3 regions of the Sphingobium sp. SA916 genome follow, and region 1 is predicted to be linked to each of the others. Evidence: riboswitches for the same ligand, from Rfam matches in the RefSeq annotation. Region 1 holds a riboswitch; each other region holds the start of a gene.
What was found. Region 1 has a riboswitch for cobalamin ahead of A8G00_RS24250 (TonB-dependent siderophore receptor). Riboswitches for the same ligand answer to the same signal wherever they lie in the genome.

Region 2: another riboswitch for cobalamin. It lies ahead of A8G00_RS22375 (DUF1636 domain-containing protein); the one in region 1 lies ahead of A8G00_RS24250 (TonB-dependent siderophore receptor).
Region 3: another riboswitch for cobalamin. It lies ahead of A8G00_RS22530 (HoxN/HupN/NixA family nickel/cobalt transporter); the one in region 1 lies ahead of A8G00_RS24250 (TonB-dependent siderophore receptor).

What each region holds. Positions count from the first base shown of each region.
Region 1 covers NZ_LXYF01000107.1:59,576-66,588, reverse strand. The annotation lists gene A8G00_RS24270 (nitrate reductase) at 1-836, shown strand, start outside; gene cobA (uroporphyrinogen-III C-methyltransferase) at 823-1,611, shown strand; gene A8G00_RS24260 (molybdenum cofactor guanylyltransferase) at 1,672-2,208, opposite strand; gene A8G00_RS24255 (threonine/serine dehydratase) at 2,208-3,191, opposite strand; cobalamin riboswitch at 3,277-3,492, shown strand; gene A8G00_RS24250 (TonB-dependent siderophore receptor) at 3,662-5,476, shown strand; gene A8G00_RS24245 (ABC transporter substrate-binding protein) at 5,484-6,377, opposite strand; gene A8G00_RS24240 (iron ABC transporter permease) at 6,473-7,013, shown strand, end outside.
Region 2 covers NZ_LXYF01000085.1:64,116-71,128, forward strand. The annotation lists gene A8G00_RS22365 (sterol desaturase family protein) at 1-105, opposite strand, end outside; gene A8G00_RS22370 (MgtC/SapB family protein) at 428-940, opposite strand; cobalamin riboswitch at 1,276-1,466, shown strand; gene A8G00_RS22375 (DUF1636 domain-containing protein) at 1,658-2,065, shown strand; gene cobT (nicotinate-nucleotide--dimethylbenzimidazole phosphoribosyltransferase) at 2,062-3,078, shown strand; gene A8G00_RS22385 (histidine phosphatase family protein) at 3,075-3,638, shown strand; gene A8G00_RS22390 (adenosylcobinamide-GDP ribazoletransferase) at 3,635-4,345, shown strand; gene A8G00_RS22395 (threonine-phosphate decarboxylase) at 4,342-5,319, shown strand; gene cbiB (adenosylcobinamide-phosphate synthase CbiB) at 5,312-6,247, shown strand; gene cobU (bifunctional adenosylcobinamide kinase/adenosylcobinamide-phosphate guanylyltransferase) at 6,253-6,756, shown strand; gene A8G00_RS22410 (efflux transporter outer membrane subunit) at 6,791-7,013, opposite strand, start outside.
Region 3 covers NZ_LXYF01000085.1:95,096-102,108, reverse strand. The annotation lists gene A8G00_RS22535 (LysR substrate-binding domain-containing protein) at 282-1,175, shown strand; cobalamin riboswitch at 1,268-1,497, shown strand; gene A8G00_RS22530 (HoxN/HupN/NixA family nickel/cobalt transporter) at 1,650-2,741, shown strand; gene cobW (cobalamin biosynthesis protein CobW) at 2,738-3,778, shown strand; gene cobN (cobaltochelatase subunit CobN) at 3,778-7,013, shown strand, end outside.

The sequences.
Region 1 (7,013 bases):
GCCATCGCGAAGAGCCGCTGGTGGAAATCCACCCGCGGGACGCGGCGGCGCTGGGGATTGCCGACCGCGACCTCGCCCGCGTCGAGACGGCGCAGGGCAACAGCATCTTCCGCGTCAGCCTGAACGAAGGCCAGCGGCGCGGCGAAATCTTCACCCCGATCCACTGGACGGACCAGACGTCCAGCGGCGGGCGCACCGGCCTGCTCCCGCGTCCGCTGGTCGATCCCCATTCGGGCCAGCCCGGCTTCAAATCCACCCCGGCCAGCGTCGGGAAGGTCGCGACCGAGTGGAGCGGTTTCCTCATCCTGCGCGATCGGGAAGGGATCGGGCAGCCGGTGAAGCTGCCCTGCCTCTGGTCCACCCGGATCGCCGTGCCGGGCGGCGCGCTCTACGAAATCGCCGGCAATGGCGACCCCGCCCGCCTCGACGCCTTTCTTCCGAAGGGCGACCGCGTCGAGGCGATGGACGCATCGCGCGGCACGCGCCGCATCGCGACCATCGGCGAAGGCAGGCTGAACGGCGTGCTGTTCGTGACGCGCAGCGGCCTGCTGCCCTCGCGCGACTGGCTGATCGGCCAGTTGCAGGCAGAGGGGGTGGGCGGCTCCGTCCTCGCGGCGCGGGGACCGGGCGCGGCTGGAGACAAGGGCGCGACCGTCTGCGTCTGCTTCGACATCGGCCTCAACCAGATCGTCGCCGCGATCCGCGAACGGCAACTGGTCGATGTGCCCGCCATCGGCAGGGCGCTGGGCGCGGGCGCCAATTGCGGATCGTGCCGGCCCGCGCTCGCCAACATCCTTGCCCAAAACATGCAGGAGACGCTTCATGCAGCCGAATGATCTTATCGCCCCCGGACAGGTCTGGCTGGTCGGCGCGGGGCCGGGCGATCCGGACCTGCTCACCCGCAAGGCCGAAAGGCTGATCGCGGCGGCGGATGTCGTCTTCCACGACGCGCTGGTCGGGCCGGGCGTGATCGACCTCATCCCCTCAGGCGTCGAGCGGGTCAGCGTCGGCAAGCGTTCGGGCCGCCATTCGAAGGCGCAGGGCAGCATCAACGACCTGCTGCTCGCGGCCGCCAGGGCGGGTCGCCGCGTCGTCCGCCTCAAGGGCGGCGACCCCTCGGTCTTCGGCCGCTCGGCGGAGGAGATGGCCCATCTGGCGGAGGCGAGCGTTGCCGTGCGCATCTGCCCCGGCGTCACCACGGCCAGCGCGGCGGCGGCGAGCGGGCATGCCTCGCTCACCCTGCGCGGGGTGGCGCGGGGACTGACGCTGGTGACGGCGCATCTGAAGGCGGGCGAGCCGCTGCGGCTCGACTGGGAAGCGCTGGCCCGTCCGGGCGGCACGCTCGGCATCTATATGGGCCGCGCGGCGGCGGGCGAGATCGGCCGCTGCCTGATCGCCGCCGGACGCGATCCCGAAACGCCGGTGATGGTGGCGGTCAACGTCTCCCTGCCCAATGAACGCCTGATCCGCGGCAAGCTGTCGGCGCTCGCCTTTCTGGTGCGGACGATCAGCGACGACGACCCGACCCTGCTGCTGATCGGGGAGGCGGTGGCCGGGACGCATGCGCCGGTGGAGAGCATGGCGAGCGTCGCGCTGACCGGGTCATCATAGCGGACCGCGCTCTCGCGAGCGACTTGTCTCGTCCGAGCGCCTTCCCGGGAGCCTGTTATCCTATCGACCGCTCCTTGCCAGATCCTCCAGATCCTCCGGCCGGTTGATGTTGGGCAGCACGAACTCCGGCCGCTCCACGATCCGCGCGTCCACCCGCTCCAGCCAGCCACGGATCGACCGGTTATTCTCCTCCGCCAGATGCGCGTCCAACTCGCCAGCCAGGGAAGCAGGCCAGAAGCCGATCAGCTGCTGCCCCTTGAGGATGGCGGCTCCCTGTCCGATCAACGCCTCCGCCAGCCCGTCCGGATAGGCGGGCACGTCGCATCCGGTCGTCAGCACCGCGTCATAACCCAGCGCCCGCGCATGATGCAGCGCCGCGTTCAGGCCCCCCAGCGGCCCCATGTCCGCAGCCGGGCGATCCGCCAGCCCGATCATCCCCTCCACCTGCCGGCCGCAGACCGCCACGGTTTCGACCTGCCGCCCCAGCGCCGCCACCGCATGCTCCAGCAGGCTGCGCCCGTCCAGCATCGCCCGCGCCTTGTCGCTGCCGAACCGGCTGGACCGCCCGCCGGCCAGAACCGCCCCCATCAGCCGCATCATGCGCCGCCCGCGATGATCCGGGCATAGCTGTCGGGATCGACATTGCTGCCGGAGATCACCACGACGCTCGCCCCCTCGGCATCCGGAGCCAGCCCGGCCAGCATCGCCGCCAGCGACGCGGCCCCGCCCGGCTCCACCACCAGCTTGAGCGCCGAAAAGGCAAAGCGCATCGCGTCGCGCACCTGATCGTCGCTCACCGCGAGGCCGCCCGCCAGATAGGCCCGGTTGATGGGAAAGGTCAGCGCCCCCGGCGCGGGAGACAGCAGGGCGTCGCAGATCGACCGCGCATCGGGCGATACGCTTTCCCGCACGCCGCTCGCCAGCGAGCGCGCCGTATCGTCGAACGCTTCCGGCTCCACCGCCAGGATCGCGACGCCGGGCTGGCGCGCCTTCACGGCGGTCGCGATTCCCGACACCATGCCGCCGCCGCCGCAATTGACGAGGATCTGGCCGATCTCCGCCCCTGCTTCGGCGGCCTGTTCCATGATCTCCAGCCCGATCGTCCCCTGGCCGGCCATGATGAAGGGATCGTCGAAGGACGGCACCAGCACCGCGCCCCGTTCGTTCACCAGCCTCATGGCGATTTCCTCCCGGCTTTGGGTGAAGCGGTCATAGGGCACGACATCGGCGCCCAGCGCCCGCGTATTCGCCGTCTTGATCGCGGGCGCGTCGGCCGGCATCACGATCGTCGCCGCCATGCCCAGCAACCGCGCCGCAAGGGCCACGCCCTGCGCATGATTGCCCGAAGACCAGGCGACGACCCCCGCCTTCCGCTCCGCCGCGTCCAGGCGGGCCAGCCGGTTGTAGGCGCCGCGGAACTTGAACGATCCGCTGTGCTGCGCGCCTTCGAACTTCACCAGCACGCGCCGGCCGCAGCGGGCGTTGAGCGCCGCATTTTCCAGCAGCGGCGTGCGGATGGCGGCAGGGGCGATGACCCGCGCCGCATCCTCGACATCGGCGGGGCTGATGGCGAACGGCATGCAATCTCCTTCCATGGCTGCCTCTTGGCATGGCCGCCGCTTTCCCTTATGGCGCGGGACGCGGGCGGGGCAATGCCTTCGCGCGCAAAAAGAAGATCGCGCCGGTGCCCCGAAGGGGGCTGAAAACGGGAATGCGGTGCGGACGGGAAACCGTCCTATTCCGCGGCTGTCCCTGCAACTGTAAGCGGTGAGCGCGATGCACTTCGGCCCAGGGGCCGGCCACTGGACGCAAGTCCGGGAAGGCGTGCATCGCCGCATTGACCCGCGAGCCAGGAGACCTGCCGGCGCATGGTCGCTCTTGCCTTGGTCCAGGGTATGGCCATGGCACGGTGTTCTCCGTCTGAGCGACGAAGCGGCGCAGGGCCGCATCGGTGCGGGGGGAGGGCACGGGCGCCGGCCATTTCCCCCGTCCGGCCGCGCGAGCGGACGCCCTGAGCCATGTTGCACCGGCGCTCAGGGGGAATATAGCCATGTTGAGGATTTCCATTTCCATCGCCGCCTTGCTCGCGGCCGCTCCCGCCCTGGCGGAGGATGAGATCATCGTCACCGCGCTGGGCATCGAACAGCCGCGCGACGAGGTCGGCCAGGCAGTCACCGTCATCGACGCCGACACCATCCGCACCCGCCAGAGCGTCAGCGTCGTCGACCTGCTGGCCACCACGCCGGGGGTGCGCTTCAACCGCAGCGGCAGCCTTGGCGGCGTGACCGGGGTTTCGTTGCGCGGGGCGGAAACGACGCAGACGCTGGTGCTGATCGACGGGGTCAAGGTCAACGACACCAGCGGCATCGGCGACATGTACGACTTCGGCAATCTGCTGACCGGCAATATCCGGCGAATCGAAATTTTGAGGGGGTCCAACTCCATCGCCTATGGCAGCCAGGCCATAGGCGGCGTCGTCAACATCATGACCGGCACGCCTGCCGCCGGTTTCGCGGGCAATGCCTCGGTCGATTACGGTTACAGCAATACGCTGAACGCCAAGGCGGATGTTTCGGGCGGCAGCGGCATCGCTTCGGGCGGCGTCGGCATCGCCTATTTCAACACCGACGGCATTTCCTCCGCCGCCAGCGGCACGGAAAAGGACGGGTATGAGAATATCGCCGCCAATGCCAAGCTCAAGCTGGCCTTTACCGATACGCTCAGCCTCGACCTGCGCGGCTATTATATCCATGCCGATCTGGATACCGACAACGGCGTGGTGGACAGCACCGCCGACAGCTCGAAATCCGATCAATATGTCGGCTATGCCGGTCTGAACCTGTCGCTGTTCGACGGCAGGCTCACCAACCGGGCGGCCGTGACCTGGTTCCGCATGGACCGCGACTATACATCCGCATTCGGCCCTTATGGCTATTCGGGCACCAATCTGCGCTTCGAATATGAGGGCGTCTATCAGCCGGTCGATCAGGCGAAGCTGGTCTTCGGCTATGAACATGAACGGCCCGACTACGACTTCTCCGGCTTCGGCTCGACCGAAAGCCACCGGGCCGATATGGACAGCGTCTATGCGCTGGCCATCGTGAAGCCGGTCGCCGGCCTGTCGCTGACCGCCGGCGCGCGGCATGACGATCACAGCCAGTTCGGCGGCGCGACCACCTTCGGCGCCAATGCGAACTACACGCCCAACGCCGGCGCGACCAACATCCGCATGAGCTATGGGGAGGGGTTCAAGGCCCCCTCGCTCTACCAGCTTTACGGCGCCGACGTCGGCAATGCGGGCCTGCGCCCGGAGCGGTCGAAAAGCTACGACATCGGCTTCGACCAAAGGCTGGACGGCGACCGGGCGATCCTCTCCGTCACGGCTTTCCGCCGCGACACCAAAGACCAGATCAACTATGATTATTCGATCGGTCTTTACGGCGGTTACAATAATCTCGACCGCACCCGCGCCAAGGGGGTGGAGGCGATGCTGGCCCTGAAGCCTGTCGATGCGCTGACCGTCACCGCCGCCTACAGCTATGTCGATGCGCGCGACCGCAATACCGACGCCCGGCTCCCGCGCCGCGCCGCCGATGCGGTCAGCGTTTCGGCGGACTATGTCTGGCCCTTCGGCCTGTCGACCGGCGCGACCGTGACGATGGTAGGCGACAGCTTCAACGATGCGACCAACGCGATCCGGCTGGACGGCTATGCCGTGACGGACGTGCGGGCATCCTTCCCGATCCGGGAAAATCTGGAAATCTACGGCCGCATCGACAATCTGACCGATGAGAAATACGCCACGGTCCATGGCTATGGCACCTACGGCCGGTCGGCCTTCGGCGGCGTGCGTGCGCGCTTCTGAAAATAGCCTAATGGCGCGGCGCGGCGTTCACCCGCGCCGTGCCCTTGCGCTGCGCCGTGCCTTGGTGCGCAGCGCCGTCAAGCTGCGCTGTGCCCTTGTGCGCAGCGCCGTCAAGCTGCGCTGCGATGCCCCGCGCCGCCTCGACATAGGCGGGGCCGCCGCACACCGTCCACGCCTGCGGCACGCGGATGCGCGGGATGGCGCGCAGTATGGGGTGGTGCAGCATTTCCGTCCCCTGATCGACCACCTTCTCGCTGCCGGTCTCCACGATCAGCCAGTCCGGACGGGCGGCGATCATCTCCTCCAGCGACAGTTGCGACAGCGCCGGCTTGCCCAGCCTGCGGGCCAGATTGATCAGGCCCACCCGCTGCATCAGGTCGTCGACCAGCGTGCCGGTGCCGGTCATATAGCCGCGCCGCTGATAATAGGCGGCAACCCCACGACGCTTCGGCGGGGGCAGGGCGGCCAGGTCGCGGTTCATCCGGGCGATCATCGCTTCGCCCCGTTCGGGATGGCCGACCGCCGCCGCCACCTGCCGGATCTGCGTCAGGATCATGGCATAGCTGTCCGCGCTCGCCAGCCCCAGGGTCCGCCACTCGCCCGGCGGCGCGCCGACGACGCTGCCGCCGGAAGGAAAGCCGATCAGCAGGTCGGGGCGGATCGCCAGCACTTCCTCCGCCGGGCGCTTGAGGGTGCGGAAGGCGCGGGCCCTGCCGACCGCCGCCGACAGTTCCGGGTCGTGCCCATAGGGGCTGAGCGCGGCGATCTGCGCCGGGTCCGCCAGAGCGAGCACATATTGGTCGGCGCAGGTGTTGAGCGACACGATGCGCCGGGGTTGGGCGAGCGCCGCGCCGGTCAGGGCCAGGGCGCAGAACGCTGTAAAGATCATTCTGCACCGCACGCTGCTGCTCCCGGATCGTGCCTCAACAAACCAACGTGCTCCCGCCTTCGCAGGAGCACGGCACGCTGTAGCAAGCAGGGAAGGACGCGCAAGCCATGAGCGCCCGGCGCCATCCGCTGCTGATCCCCACGCTGACGGCGCTGGCGCTGCTGGCCGCCCTTGCTTCCCTCACTCTTGGCGCGGTTCCGCTCTCCCCGGCGCGCATCTTCGCCGTCCTCGGCGGCGGCGGCGATGACGTCGCCCGCGCCATCCTTCTCGACCTGCGCCTGCCCCGCATGCTGCTTGGCCTGATCGTCGGCGCGATGCTCGGGCTGGCGGGCGCGGCGCTTCAGGGCTATCTGCGCAACCCGCTGGCCGAACCTTCGGTCCTGGGGGCATCCAACTGCGCGGCGCTGGGCGCGGTCGGCGCGCTCTATTTCGGGCTGGCGCAGGCGCACCCGCTGGCGCTTCCCGCGCTCGCCATCATGACCGGCCTGATCGGCATAGCCGCGCTGTTCCTGCTCGCGGGGCCCGCGGAAAGCCCGCTCACGCTGATCCTCGCCGGCATCGCCATCGCGACGCTGGCGGGGGCGGGGATCAGCCTGTCGCTGAACCTGTCGCCCAATCCCTTCGCCGCCATGGAGATCATGAGCTGGC
Region 2 (7,013 bases), on a different contig from region 1:
GAACTGCTTGAGCGGTCCGCCTTCCACCCGGCCTATATTTTCCCACCCGATGATGACGGGCGCCTGTGCGCCTATCACTCTCTTGCCTACGCGAACGCCGTCCATATGCTGACCTCGAGATGCTGCCTCGTCCCTGCGGGCGTGTCCGCCTCGCCAGGCGACGAAAATGATGTTCGCAGTTCATTGAACTTCATGTCGTTTCAGCATCGGGAAGACGCGCCCAACGCGCCAGATGCGATTAAGGTATATGCCCCATAGATGCTGCCTATGCCCTTCCGACCCGGCGGCGATGGATCATGCGCCGGCTATTCCGATCCGCACAGATGACCGCGCGGTTTCGGGAATGACGATTCCGTTAGGGGCGAAGGGGCGACCGACCGTGGGCGGGCGATTTCCGGCCGCTCGTTTCAACGCATCTTGCCGGCTTTCAGTTTTCGCGCTCCGGGGCGGACCCGCGCCGGTTGGGCATGGTCATGGAATCGGCGTCTGGATCGTCCGATCCGCTCTCGCGCGGACCGATATGCTTCTCGAATATGAGGAGCAGGGAAAGCAGCAGCAGCGCGATCAGCGACCCTGCCAGCACGAGGACATATTGGCCGGCGCCCGCCGTGATCCCGACGGCAGCGGCCATCCACAGGCTTGCCGCCGTGGTCATGTTGCGCACATCTCCGCCGCGCACGAAGATCAGGCCGCCCGCGATAAAGCCGATGGCCTGGGCAAGGCCCTGAACGACGCGGATCGGATCGCTGTCCTTGTGGACCTCCGCCAGTTCCAGGGCGGACAGGGTCAGCATGGCCGAACTCAGCGATACCAGCCCGTGGGTGCGCAGGCCCGCATCATGGCCGTTGCGTTCGCGCTCGAACCCCAGGGCGAGCCCCAGCAGGGTCGCGAGAAAGAGGCGGACGAGCGTGGTGCCGAGGTCGTTGGCCAGCATAGCCATAATACCCGCGAGAGGCGCGCCCGTTCCCGTGAATGCGGCCGAAAGGGAAAGCGGCTTCGCGCCTGCCGCTCAGCGTTCGGTGATGTCGGAACGGAGGTGCGCGATCAGGTCGTTGACCCGCATGTCGTTTTCAGCCGTGCATGCGAACAGGCGGCAGAACCAGTCCATCCATCGCGTCAGAATCGCCATGGCCCTCTCCCTATCGCCCGATAATAGCAGTTCACGCAGGTGAAGAGAAGCTTTGCCATTGCCCGGCCGAGGGCAAGTCGCGCCATTGGAGCGGACTGGAGCGGCTTTGTTTTTTTCCACCCTTGCGATTGGACGAAGGCGGCTTTATCAGCGCTGGTGCGACAGGTTCCCCGCAAGGGGATGAAAAGGGAAGTCGGGTGGAACGCCCGCGCTGCCCCTGCAACTGTAAGCGGCGAGCCATCCGGCCATCGCGCCATTGGACCATGAAGGTCCGAGAAGGCGGCCGGAAAGCATCGACCCGCGAGCCAGGAGACCTGCCTGACGCCGTCGTTCTTCGACCGGACAGGGTGTGCCGGCCGAACGGGGGTTCCCTCGCTGAACGACAGCCATCGCCTTGCCGGTTGGACCGTGCGGGGGAAGGCCTGTCGCCTGCCTGGTGCCGGACCGTCCTCCCTTGCCCGGTTCCCGTCGGGGCACATGCCGTCGGGCGGGAGGATGTGGAATGACTGATTTGCGGAGCGATCGCTGATGCTGCGGGCCGTGGGGCCGGGGGCTTCGGTCGTCGTCTGTTCGACCTGCCGCCTTTCGGCGGAACAGCGGGAGGATGCTGCCGGACGGCGGGGCGGCGCCTTGCTGGCAGAGGCGCTGCACAGGGTACGCGATGGCGATCCCGCTTATGCGTCCGTCGCTGTTCAGGACATGCCCTGCCTCTTCGCCTGTCAGCGCCATTGCACGGTACATGTGCGCGGAACGGGCAAGATCGGCTATGTGCTGGGCGACTTCACGCCGGATGAGGAAGCCGCGCGCGCGATCCTGGATTATGCCCTGCGCCATGCCCAAAGTGACGAGGGCGTGGTGCGCTATGCGGACTGGCCCCAGGGGGTGAAGGGGCATTTCATCGTCCGCACGCCGCCCGAAGGCTTCGTCTGTTCATGATCCGGTTCAACGACCGCGCGGCCTTTGCCGCCGCGCTGGCCGACCTTCCTGCCCCGGATGCAGGCGCCACCGAATCCGCGGCGGCGCGGCAGCGGGTGCTGACGAAGCCGGCCGGTTCGCTTGGGCGGCTGGAGGAGATCGCGCTTTTCATGGCGGGTTGGCAGGGGTGGGAACGCCCCCGAGCGGAACGCATCCGCGCCGCGATCTTCGCGGGCAATCATGGCGTGGCCGCGCGCGGGGTCAGCGCCTTCCCGGCCGAGGTCACCGCCCAGATGGTGGCGAATTTCCGTCATGGCGGCGCGGCGATCAATGCGCTGGCCCAGGCCTGCGGGGCGGAGCTGGCCGTCGTCGCGCTCGATCTGGAACGGCCGACGGAGGACATCTGCGTCGCGGCGGCCATGAGCGAGGCGGATTGCCTGAGCGCGATCAATGCGGGGGCGGCGGCGGTGGAACCGGGACTGGACCTGCTGCTGCTGGGCGAGATGGGCATTGCCAACAGCACGCCGGCGGCGGCGCTCTGCGCGCAGGCCTTTGGGGGTGCTGCGGCCCATTGGGTGGGACGTGGGACAGGCGTGGATGGCGACGGGCTGGCGCGCAAGGCCGAAGCTGTGGCGCGGGCGCTCGCCCTGCACGGGGCGCATTGCGCCGATGCCTTCGAAACGTTGCGCCGGCTGGGCGGGCGAGAGATCGCAGCGCTGGCCGGCGCGGTGCTGGCGGCGCGGATGCTGCGCGTGCCGGTGATGCTGGACGGGTTCATCGGCTGCGCGGCGGTCGCGCCGCTGGCGAAGGACAATCCGGCGATCGTCGGGCACTGCATGGCCGCCCATATGTCGGCGGAGGCGGGGCATGAACGCCTGCTGGCCGCTCTGGCGCTGGAGCCGTTGCTGCGGCTCGACATGCGGCTGGGCGAAGGAAGCGGCGCGGCGGTCGCGGCGCAGATCGTGCGTTCCGCTCTGGCAGCGCATGGCGGCATGGCGACCTTTGCCGAAGCGGCGGTGGCAGGTGCGCTATGAACGCCTTTCCCCTCCACCTGATGCGCCATGGCGCGCCGCAGCTTGCCGGACGGTTGCTCGGTCATCTGGACGCCCCGCCGGAAGCGGAGGGGATCGCCCTCTGCATCGAGCGGGCGCGGCATCTGGATTTCGCGCGGGTGGTGACATCCGACCTCGCCAGGGCGCGGGCGCCGGGCGCGGTGATCGCGGCGGAGCGGGGTATCGAACTTGACGTCGACCGGCGCTGGCGGGAACTGAATTTCGGGGATTGGGAGGGTGCGGACCCCGCGCTCCTGCCTGCGGAGGATCTGGCGCGCTTCTGGGACGATCCGGACGGATTTCCGCCGCCAGGGGGCGAAAGCTGGACCGACCTCCGCGCCCGGATCGGGGACGGGCTGGACGTGCTTGGCGAGCCGGCATTGGTGGTCTGCCATGCCGGGGCGATACGGGCGGCGCTGGCTGTGCTGTGCGGTTTCGACGTGCGGCAGGGCTGGGCGGTGGACCTGCCCTATGGCGCGGTGCTGAGCCTGCGGGTCTGGCCGGAAGGGCGGTCGGGACAGATTACGGGCCTGATCGCATGAAGCGGCTGGTGCTGGCCCTGCAATTGATGACGCGCCTGCCGTTGCCCGCGCAGGATGTCGATGAGGGGGATTTCGCCGCCGCCATCCGCTGGCTGCCCGCAACGGGCATTGCCGTCGGGCTGGTGGTCGCGGGCGGTGCCGGGCTGGGCATGCGCATCGACCCTTGGGCGGGGGCGCTGTTCGGCCTGGTCGCCTGGGTGGCCGTGACGGGTGCGCTGCACCTGGATGGATTGGGCGACATAGCGGATGCGGCGGGGGCGGCGCATGGCGACCGGAGCCGCCTGTCCGCCGTTCTGGCCGATCCGCATATCGGCAGCTTCGGCGTTGTCGCCATCGGCCTGCAACTGGCGGCCAAGCTGGTGCTGTTGCGGCTCTGGCTGGAAAGCTTTCCGCCGTGGATGCTGGCGGCCGTGGCGATGGTGGCGCGCATCGGGCCGCTATTCTGGACGCGCTGGCTGCCGCCGCTCCATGAAGGACTGGCCAGCCGTTTCCGGGCCGGCTGGCGGGCGGAGCCGTTTATCCTCTGGTCGATATTGGGGCTGGCGCTGGGTTATCGGGAGCCTGCCCTTTTGGCGGCGATCCCGTTGATCCCGCTCTGGGGTCTTTGGCTGCGCTCGCGGATCGGCGGCATCTCCGGGGATGGGCATGGCGCTGGCATCGAATTGCTGGAGAGCGCCCTGCTGCTGGCGATGGCGGTGGCGCGATGAGCGGCTTCACCTGGCATGGCGGCCGCCTGGCCGAAGCGCGGGGCGCTTATGGCGGGCAGGACTGGATCGACCTCTCGACCGGGATCAGCCCCCTGGCTTGGCCGGGGTCCGATCATCTGTCCATCGACTGGCGGCATTTGCCCGATCCGCACGATCTGGCGGCGATGGAGGCGGCGGTGGCAGCCTGTTTCGGGGTCGATCCCGATCATCTTTGCACCGTGCCCGGCAGCGAGGCGGGATTGCGGCTGGTGGGGCGGATGCTGGACATGCCCGCACGATGGCTCGTGCCAAGCTACCGCACCCATGCGGAGATTTTCGCGCATGGCGCCCCGATGTCCGCCGATGAAGAACCGCCTCGCGAAGCGATCGCCCTGCTGCTCGCCAACCCCAACAATCCCGACGGCCGCATCCTGCCGCCTGCCCGCCTGCTGCAATGGCTGGCCCGGCTGGAGGAGCGCGGAGGATGGCTGATCGTCGACGAAGCCTATGCCGACGCCGTGCCTTCATGCAGTCTGGCGGGCGAAGTGGGGGATGGGCGGCGGCTGATCCTGTTGCGGTCCTTCGGTAAATTCTTCGGGTTGGCCGGTGTCAGGCTGGGCTTTGTGCTCGGGCCGCGAGAGGTCGTCGCACAGCTGCGGCGGATGCTGGGGGAATGGCCGGTTTCGGCGGCGGCGGTCGCGTTCGGCGGCGCGGCCTATCGCGACCGGAACTGGATCGACGGGACAGTGACGGCGCTAGGCGAGCACGCGGCGCAACTGGATGGTTTGCTGGCGCGGCACGGATTGGGGGCGCGGGGCGAATGCCCGTTATTCCGTCTGGTGGAGGTGGAGGATGGGTGGGCCCTGTTCGACAGGCTGGCGCGGCGTTCGATCCTGACGCGCCCCTTCGAGGAGGACCGGCGCTGGCTGCGGATCGGCCTGCCTGCCGATACGAGGGCTCTCGCCCGTCTTGACCGGGCGTTGGCCGATGGGTGAGCCGGTGGCCCTGGCGGCGCTGATGCTGGATGCGGCGCTTGGCTGGCCGGGCTGGCTGCATGCGCGGATCGGCCATCCGGTGGGCGGTTTCGCCCGGATCATCGGTGCGGCGGAGCGGCGATGGAACCGGGAGGCGTGGAGCGGCCCGCTGCGCCGCTGGACGGGACTCGCCCTGTTGTTGCTGTTGCTGGCCGTGGGCGGGGGCGCCGGTCTGGCTTTGGAATGGGCGATCCGCCGCTGGGGCGGGGCCATGGCCTGGCCATGGCTGGCGCTCGCCGCATGGCCGGCGCTGGCGCAGAACAGCCTCTATGTCCATGTGGCGCCGGTGGTTCGCGCTCTGGCGCGCGGGAATCTGGATGCCGCGCGGCAGGCGGTGACCCGGATCGTGGGCCGCGACACGGCCGCGCTGGATGAGGCGGGCGTTGCACGGGCCGGCATAGAAAGTCTGGCCGAAAGCTTCTGCGATGGCGTCGTGGCGCCGCTGTTCTGGCTGCTGCTGCTCGGTCTGCCGGGAATATGGGCCTATAAGGCCGTCAACACAGCCGACAGCATGATCGGGCACAAGGAAGCGCCCTATACCAACTTCGGCTGGGCGGCGGCCCGCTTCGACGATCTGTTGAACTGGGTGCCGGCGCGGCTCTCCGGCTTGATCCTGTGCGTTGCGGGCGGCGGCGGATGGGCCGTGTTGCGGCGGGATCGCCGGAAGCATGCCTCGCCCAATGCGGGATGGCCGGAGGCGGCGATGGCCGGCGCGCTCGGCATCCGGCTGGCTGGACCGATCCACTATGACGGCGTGCTGCACGACAAGCCCTGGATCGGCGCGGGCGGGGAAGCGGACGTCCGCGCGATGCGGGCCGCGCTCCGGATCTATTTGCGCGCCTGCCTGCTGCTGTGGGTCCTGGCCGCCATTTGGGAGAATGTCGGATGACGAGAATGCTGGTGCTGGGCGGATGCCGGTCCGGCAAGAGCCGCTATGCGCAGCAACGCTGCGAGGCTGTCGGGAACGGGAACCTGGCCTATATCGCGACCGCGCAGGCCTTCGACGCGGAGATGGAGGAGCGGATAGCGCGCCACAAGGGTGAGCGTGGAAGCCGCTGGCTGACCATCGACGCACCCATGGACCTGCCCGCCGCCCTGTCCGAAGCAGCGCGCCGGGCAGATGCCGTCCTGGTCGATTGCCTGACGCTGTGGCTGACCAACCTGATGCTTGCCGAAGAGGATTTGGCCAGCGCCCGGGCGGCGCTGGCGGAGGCGATGATGGCCTGTCAGGTTCCTGTCGTGCTGGTGAGCAATGAAGTGGGCCTCGGCATCGTGCCGGACAATGCCCTGGCCCGGCGGTTCCGGGACGAGGCGGGCTGGCTGAACCAGCAGATGGCGGCCCTGTGCGAGGACGTCATATTGATGGCCGCCGGCTTGCCGCTGCGGTTGAAGGGCTAAGGTCAGGCGGCGTAGGTTCGGCCAGCCATGGCGATCATCCTTCCCGAAAATCGGCCCCGATGACCCGGTAGAGCAGGATGCGGTTCCTGATCAGCGCCAGGTTCGTCGCGATCGCGCTTTGCTGCGCATTGTAGAGGCTTCGCTGGCTGGTCAGGCTGTTGAGGAATGGGTCGATGCCCGCGCGATAGCGTTCCTCGGCCAGCCTGTAGCTGCGCTGGCTGGCGAGGACCAGACGCTGCTGGGCGGCCTGCTGCTCG
Region 3 (7,013 bases), on a different contig from region 1:
TCGTTTGCTGCATTTCCGACCGTCGCCAGAAAGGCGGCCAGCGCGGAAATGCTCCAGGACGCGTGGGGGCTTCGTTCGGGGCGAGGCGAATTTCCACACATCCTAGAATGCGACGGCATCCCCGGCCATGGCGGAGTGCTGCGGCAATGAGGGGGCATAGCCCGCGCATCTCCGCCGGCCAGCCGGGAGACGCCGCCACATTCGAAGCCGCCCATGCGCCCTTGGACATTCTGCGTCTAATATATAATATGGCATGATCGATATGTTGAGCGACATGATTCATGGACCTTCGCCATCTCCGCTATTTTCTGTGCGTCGCTGAGGAGATGCATTTCGGCCGCGCCGCCCTGCGCCTCGGCATATCGCAGCCGCCGCTCAGCCAGCAGATCCGTGCTCTGGAGGAGGAACTGGGCGTCCGCCTGTTCGACCGCACCAGCCGCAGGGTGCGATTGACGGAGGCCGGCCGGCTGTTCGAGCCTGAAGCGCGCCGAACCCTTGCCCAGGCGGACCGCGCCGCACAGATCGCGCGCATGGCCCAAAGGGCGGAGATCGGGCGGCTGGGGCTGGGCTTCACCACTTCCGGCCCCTTCGTGCCTCCGGTGGCGCGGGCACTCTACCGCTTCCGCCAGACCTATCCCGATGTCGAACTGATCCTGCGCGAACAAGGGCGCGACGAGCAGGTGGAGAGCGTGGCGAGCCGTCAGCTCGACCTTGGCATCGTGCGTAATTTCGAGGCGCCGGCGCTGCCCGGAGGCATGCTGTCCCGATGCCTGCTCAAGGAAGAGATGGTGCTGGCCCTGCGCGCCGATCATCCGCTGGCGCTGCGCCCTGCCCCGCCGCGCATCGCAGACCTTTCCGACGAGCCGCTGGTGCTCTACGGCGCGCCCAATGGGACGGGGTTCACGGAGCATTTCCAGGCCCTGTGCGCGGAAGCAGGGTTCGTCCCGAAAATCTCGCATGAAGCCCGCAGCCTCGCGACCCTGCTGGGCCTTGTCGCGGCCGGCTTCGGCCCTACGGTGATTGCCGGGTCGATGGCGCGGCTGCATGTCGACAATGTGATCAACCGCCCGTTCGACGTGCCGGTCATGAGCGCGCTCTGGCTGATCCATCATGAGGATCTGTCACCGACCGGCCGGGCCTTTCTGAAGACCCTGCTGGAAGAACGTCATTTGTAGGAGTTAATTGAGGAAACATCTTCTGCTCAAGCCTCCTCTTCCCATTCCCCGTTCCAGCCTCTATGCATGGCCGCCGAAGGGTGGTTTCGACCGACCTTCATGATCGCGCCGGTGCCCTCCCAAGGGGCTTAATAGGGAATGCGGTGATGAATCCGCGGCTGTCCCTGCAACTGTAAGCGGCGAGCGAGACGCATAGCGATCCCCCGGAAGCGCCGGAGGATCAGCCACTGGGCCGGACGCTAAATCATGCGAGGCCTGGGAAGGCCATGCGCCAAGCTATGACCCGCGAGCCAGGAAACCTGCCTGCGTCTGGTCGCTCTTGCCTTGGTCCAGGGGATGGCCACGGCACGGTCCTCCGTCTGAGCGACGCTTACGCAGCGGGAGCTGCTGTCCGCATGCCGGGCGCAAGAGCGTCCGTCCGGCATGAAGGCGGCTCCCGTCCGGTTTCGCAGACGCCGACGGGGTACCGACCCTATGAGCATATCGACCCATGAGCCGGAATCGCCCGGGGCGCCGGCCAGCCGTCTTCGCCGCCGCGCGACCGGCATGTTCGCCGGGCTCATCGCCGCCAATCTGACGGCGTGGATCGCGGCCTTCACGATCTTCGCGGGCGATCCGGTCATGCTGGGCACGGCGTTGCTGGCCTGGAGCCTGGGCCTCCGCCATGCCGTGGACGCCGATCATATCGCCGCCATCGACAATGTGACCCGCAAGCTGATGCAGGACGGCCAGCGGCCCCTGACCGTCGGCTTCTGGTTCGCCATCGGCCATAGCGGCATCGTCCTGATCGCCGCCGTCGCCATCGCTGTCGCCGCCAATGCGCTGAGCCGGGTGGAAGCGGCGGGAGCCATCGGCGGCACCATCGCGACAATGGTGTCGGCGACCTTCCTCTTCGCCATCGCGGCGATGAACCTGATCATCCTCCGATCAGTTCTCAGGACATTCAACCATGTTCGAAAGGGTGGAGCCTATGTCGATGAAGATATGGACATATTGCTCGGCAACCGGGGTTTGCTCGCACGCCTCTTCCGCCCGCTTTTCCGGCTGGTGACGCGAAGCTGGCACATGGCTCCGCTCGGCTTCCTCTTCGGCCTGGGCTTCGATACCGCAACCGAAGTCGCCATTCTGGGCCTGTCCGCCGGTCAGGCCGCCAGCGGCCTTTCGGTTGCGACCGTCCTCATCTTTCCCCTGCTCTTCGCGGCGGGCATGGCGCTGATCGACACGGCGGACGGTGCCCTGATGATGGGCGCCTATCAGTGGGCGTTCGTGAAGCCGATCCGCAAGCTCTACTACAATATCACCATCACGCTGGTGTCGGCGCTGGTCGCGCTGCTCATCGGCGGGATCGAGGCAGCGGCCCTGCTGGGCGACAAGCTCGGCCTCAGCGGCGGCGTATGGACCCTTGCCGCCGACCTTGGCGAGCATTTCAACAGCCTCGGCTTCATCATCATCGGCCTGTTCGCCGCCTGCTGGCTGCTGAGCTGGGCCATCTATCGCTGGAAAGGCTTCGACGAGATCGAAGTCGCTCCCATCCCCAGCCACCAACCGCAAGGAAATCCCGCATGAAAAAGGTTCCCGCCACCGTCATCACCGGCTTTCTCGGCGCCGGCAAGACCACGCTGATCCGTCACCTCATCGAACATGCGGGCGGCCGCCGTCTCGCCCTCATCATCAACGAATTCGGGGACGTCGGCGTCGACGGCGCGCTGGTGCGGGGCTGCGGCGACGAAGCCTGCCCGGACGAGGACATCATCGAACTGGCCAATGGCTGCATCTGCTGCACCGTGGCCGACGATTTCCTGCCGACCATGCAAAAGCTGCTCGACCGGCCCACCCCGCCCGATCACATCATCATCGAGACCAGCGGCCTTGCCCTGCCCAAGCCGCTGGTGAAGGCCTTCCAATGGCCCGACATCCGCACGCGCGCCACGGTCGACGGAGTGATCGCCCTGATCGACGCCGACGCGCTGGCGGCGGGTCGCTTCGCCCATGACGAGGCGGCGCTCGCCGCCGCCCGCGCGGCCGACCCGACGCTGGATCATGACAGCCCCATCGAGGAACTGTTCGAGGACCAGCTTGCCTGCGCCGACCTTGTCCTGCTCAACAAGACCGATCTGGTCGCCGTGGACCGGCTGGCCGTGCTGGAGCGGGAACTGGCCCAGGAAATCCGCCCCGGCGTCCGCATCCTCCGCACGGCGAGGGGAGAGATCGAACCGGCCATATTGCTCGGCCTCGGCGCCGGGGTGGAGGACGGGATCGATGCCCGCCCCTCGCACCATGACGATGGGGAGGATCACGACCATGACGATTTCGAGAGCTTCATCGTCGACCTGGGCGAACTTTCCGGTCCGGAGCCGCTGTTGGCGGCGCTGGCGGAGAGCATCGCCGTGCATGACATCCTGCGGGTGAAGGGCTTCCTCGCCATAGAAGGGCGCCTCGCCCGCCTCGTGCTGCAAGCCGTCGGCCCCCGCATCCAGCATCATTATGACCGGCACTGGCAGGCCGACGAACCGCGCCGCTCCCGCCTGGTGGTGATCGGCCAGAGCGGCATGGACCGCGCCGCCATAGAGGCCGCGCTCGGCGCGCAGATGGCCGCTGCCTGATGCATCTGCTGACCGCCACGCCCGGCACCGTCTCCAACGGCGACGAAGCCATCGACCTCGGCCAGTCGCCGGGCGACATCGTGCTGCTGACCGTGGCGGACAGCGAACTTGCCTGTTTCGCGAGCGCAGCCCATGTTCTGGGGCAGGAACTGGGCAGGGCGGCGCCCGAAATCCGGCTGGCCAATCTCCTCCAGCTCAAGCACCCCTATTCCGTCGATCTGTATGTCGAAAAGGTCGTCGCCCACGCCAAATTCGTCTGCGTCATCCTGCTGGGCGGCAAGAGCTATTGGCCCTATGGCATTGATGAGATTGCAAATATCGCCCGGAAAAAGGGCATAGCCTTTGCGGCGATCGCCGATGGGCGAGAGGATGACCCCGCGTTGCGCGCCGCATCGACCGTCGTGGCGGAGAGCTGCGATCTCCTGCGCGACTATCTGCGGCAGGGCGGCATTGCCAACGCCATCGCCTTCCTGCGCAACGCCGCCCGCCTTGCCGGCTTCGACGCGGGCGTTCCCGATGCGCCCGTTCCGGTGGCCGACGCCGGCCTCTATTTGCCCGGCGTCGATCGACCCACGCTGGATCAGGTCAGGAGCGGATGGAAGGCAGGGCAGCCGACGGCCCTCTTCCTCTTCTACCGCGCGCTGCTGATCGCGGGCACGCTGGACGCCGTGGACCGCATGGTCGCGGGATTGGAGACGGCGGGCCTCAACGTCCTTCCTGTCCATGTGCGCGCCTTGCGCGAACCTTTCGCCCGGGACTTCCTGCAAGGGCTGATGGCGGAGGCGCCGCCGGACGTCATCCTCAACGCCACCGCCTTTGCCGCCAGCGCGCCGGGCGAGCCGCGCACGCCCTCCATCCTCGAACAGGCGGATTGCGCGATCCTCCAGACGATCTTCGCCAGCGCCGAACAGAGCGCCTGGGAGTCGAGTGCCCGCGGGCTTGGCCCCCGCGACCTCGCCATGCATGTCGCGCTGCCGGAGGTGGACGGCCGCCTCTTCATCCGCGCGGTCGCCTTCAAGGCTGCGGCACGGTTCGATGCCCGCACGGAATGCAGCATCGTCGTGCCCCAGATACTGGAAGATCGTGTCAGCTTCGTATCCCAACTTACTGCAAATTGGGCTAAACTTCGTAGAACGCGAGTGGAGGAACGTCGCGTCGCGCTCATCCTCGCCAACTATCCCAACAGGGATGGCCGCATCGGCAATGGCGTCGGCCTCGATACGCCCGCCAGTGCCGCCGCCATTCTGAAGGCCCTGGCGGAAGCAGGCTACGGAACGGATGATGCGCCCACCGACGGCGCCGCGCTGATGCAGCGCATGACAGGTGGCATCACCAATGCCGCGCCGGACCGTCCGGGTGAAATCACCCTCTCGCTCCAGGCCTATGACGCAGCCTTCGCCACGCTGCCCCAGGCGGTCCGCGAAGCCGTCCGGTGCCGCTGGGGCGCGCCCGAAACCGATCCTTTCTTCCGCGCTGGCGCCTTCCATCTGCCGGTGCACCGCTTCGGCCGGATCGCGGTCGCCGTGCAGCCGTCGCGCGGTTATCATGTCGATCCCAAGAGCAGCTATCACGACCCGGCGCTGCCCCCGCCCCATGCCTATCTCGCCTTCCATATCTGGCTGGCCGGCGATTTCGGCGCCCATGCCGTCGTCCATGTCGGCAAGCACGGCAATCTCGAATGGCTGCCGGGCAAGGCGATCGCGCTGTCCGAAAACTGCTTTCCGGAAATCTGCGCCGGGCCGATCCCGCAAATCTATCCGTTCATCGTCAACGATCCCGGCGAAGGCACCCAGGCCAAGCGTCGCATCGGCGCCTGCATCGTCGACCATCTGACGCCGCCATTGACCCGCGCCGAGAGCTACGGCCCGCTCAAGGAACTGGAGGCTCTGGTCGACGAATATTATCTCGCCGCTGGCATGGACCCACGCCGGCTGGAAACGCTGCGCAAGGACATTCTGGCCCTCGCCGCCTCGCAAGGGCTGGACAAGGATTCAGGCGCGCAGGGAAGCGGAGACGAGGCTTTAGCAGCGATCGACAACTATCTGTGCGAACTCAAGGAAATGCAGATACGTGACGGGCTGCACGTCTTCACGCAAAGCCCGAAGGGTCCCCTTCGCCGCGACCTGCTCATTTCCCTTGCCCGCTGCCCAAGGGGTATGGACGATGCCGGCCAGCAGTCCCTGCTCCGTGCGCTGGCGGATGATCTGGGGCTGGATTTCGACCCGCTCGACTGCACGATGGGCGCGTCTTGGGCCGGACCCCGGCCGGAAGCGCTGCAAAGCCTGACAGGAGCACCTTGGCGCAGCACGGGCGACACGGTGGAACGGCTGGAACTTCACGCCATCCGCCTGCTCGATGAGTTGGAACATCGTCATTCCCGCGCGTGCGGGGATGACGGCAGTTGCCGGAAAGGCGCTCCCGGTCCACGGAGCGCTGCGGTTCTCAAGGCTATCGAAACCGATCTCGCCCCGCGCGTCGATGGCTGCGGAGAGGCCGAAAAAGCCGCACTCCTCAAAGCCCTCAACGGCGATTTCGTCGCCCCGGGCCCTTCCGGAGCGCCCACCAGAGGTCGCCCCGACGTCCTCCCCACCGGGCGCAATTTCTATTCGGTCGACACCAGGGCCGTGCCCACGGTGGCGGCATGGAATCTCGGGCAGCGCTCCGCCGATCTCATCGTGCAGGACTATCTCCAGCGCGAGGGCGACTATCCCCGCGCCATCGCCCTTTCCGCCTGGGGCACCGCCAATATGCGGACCGGCGGCGACGACATAGCGCAGGCGCTGGCCCTGATGGGCGTCCGGCCCCGCTGGGACTGGGCTTCGGGCCGGGTCATCGGTTTCGAGGTCATGAAGATCGCGGAACTGAACCGCCCCCGCGTCGACGTCACCTTCCGCGTGTCCGGCTTTTTCCGCGACGCCTTCCCGGAACAGATCGACCTGATCGACAGCGCCGCCCGCGCCGTCATGGCGCTGGACGAGCCGGACGAGGACAATCCGGCCGCCGCCCGCCACCGCATCGAAACCGCCGCGCTGATCGCGCAGGGCACGCCGGAAAAGGCCGCGCGGCGCCGCGCGGGAAGCCGCGTTTTCGGTTCGAAACCGGGCGCCTATGGCGCCGGCCTCCAGGCGATGATCGACGAGAAGATCTGGCACGACCGGTCGGACCTTGCCAATGTCTATCTCGACTGGGGCAGCTATGCCTATGGCGGCGGGGTGGAAGGCGACAGCGAACGCAG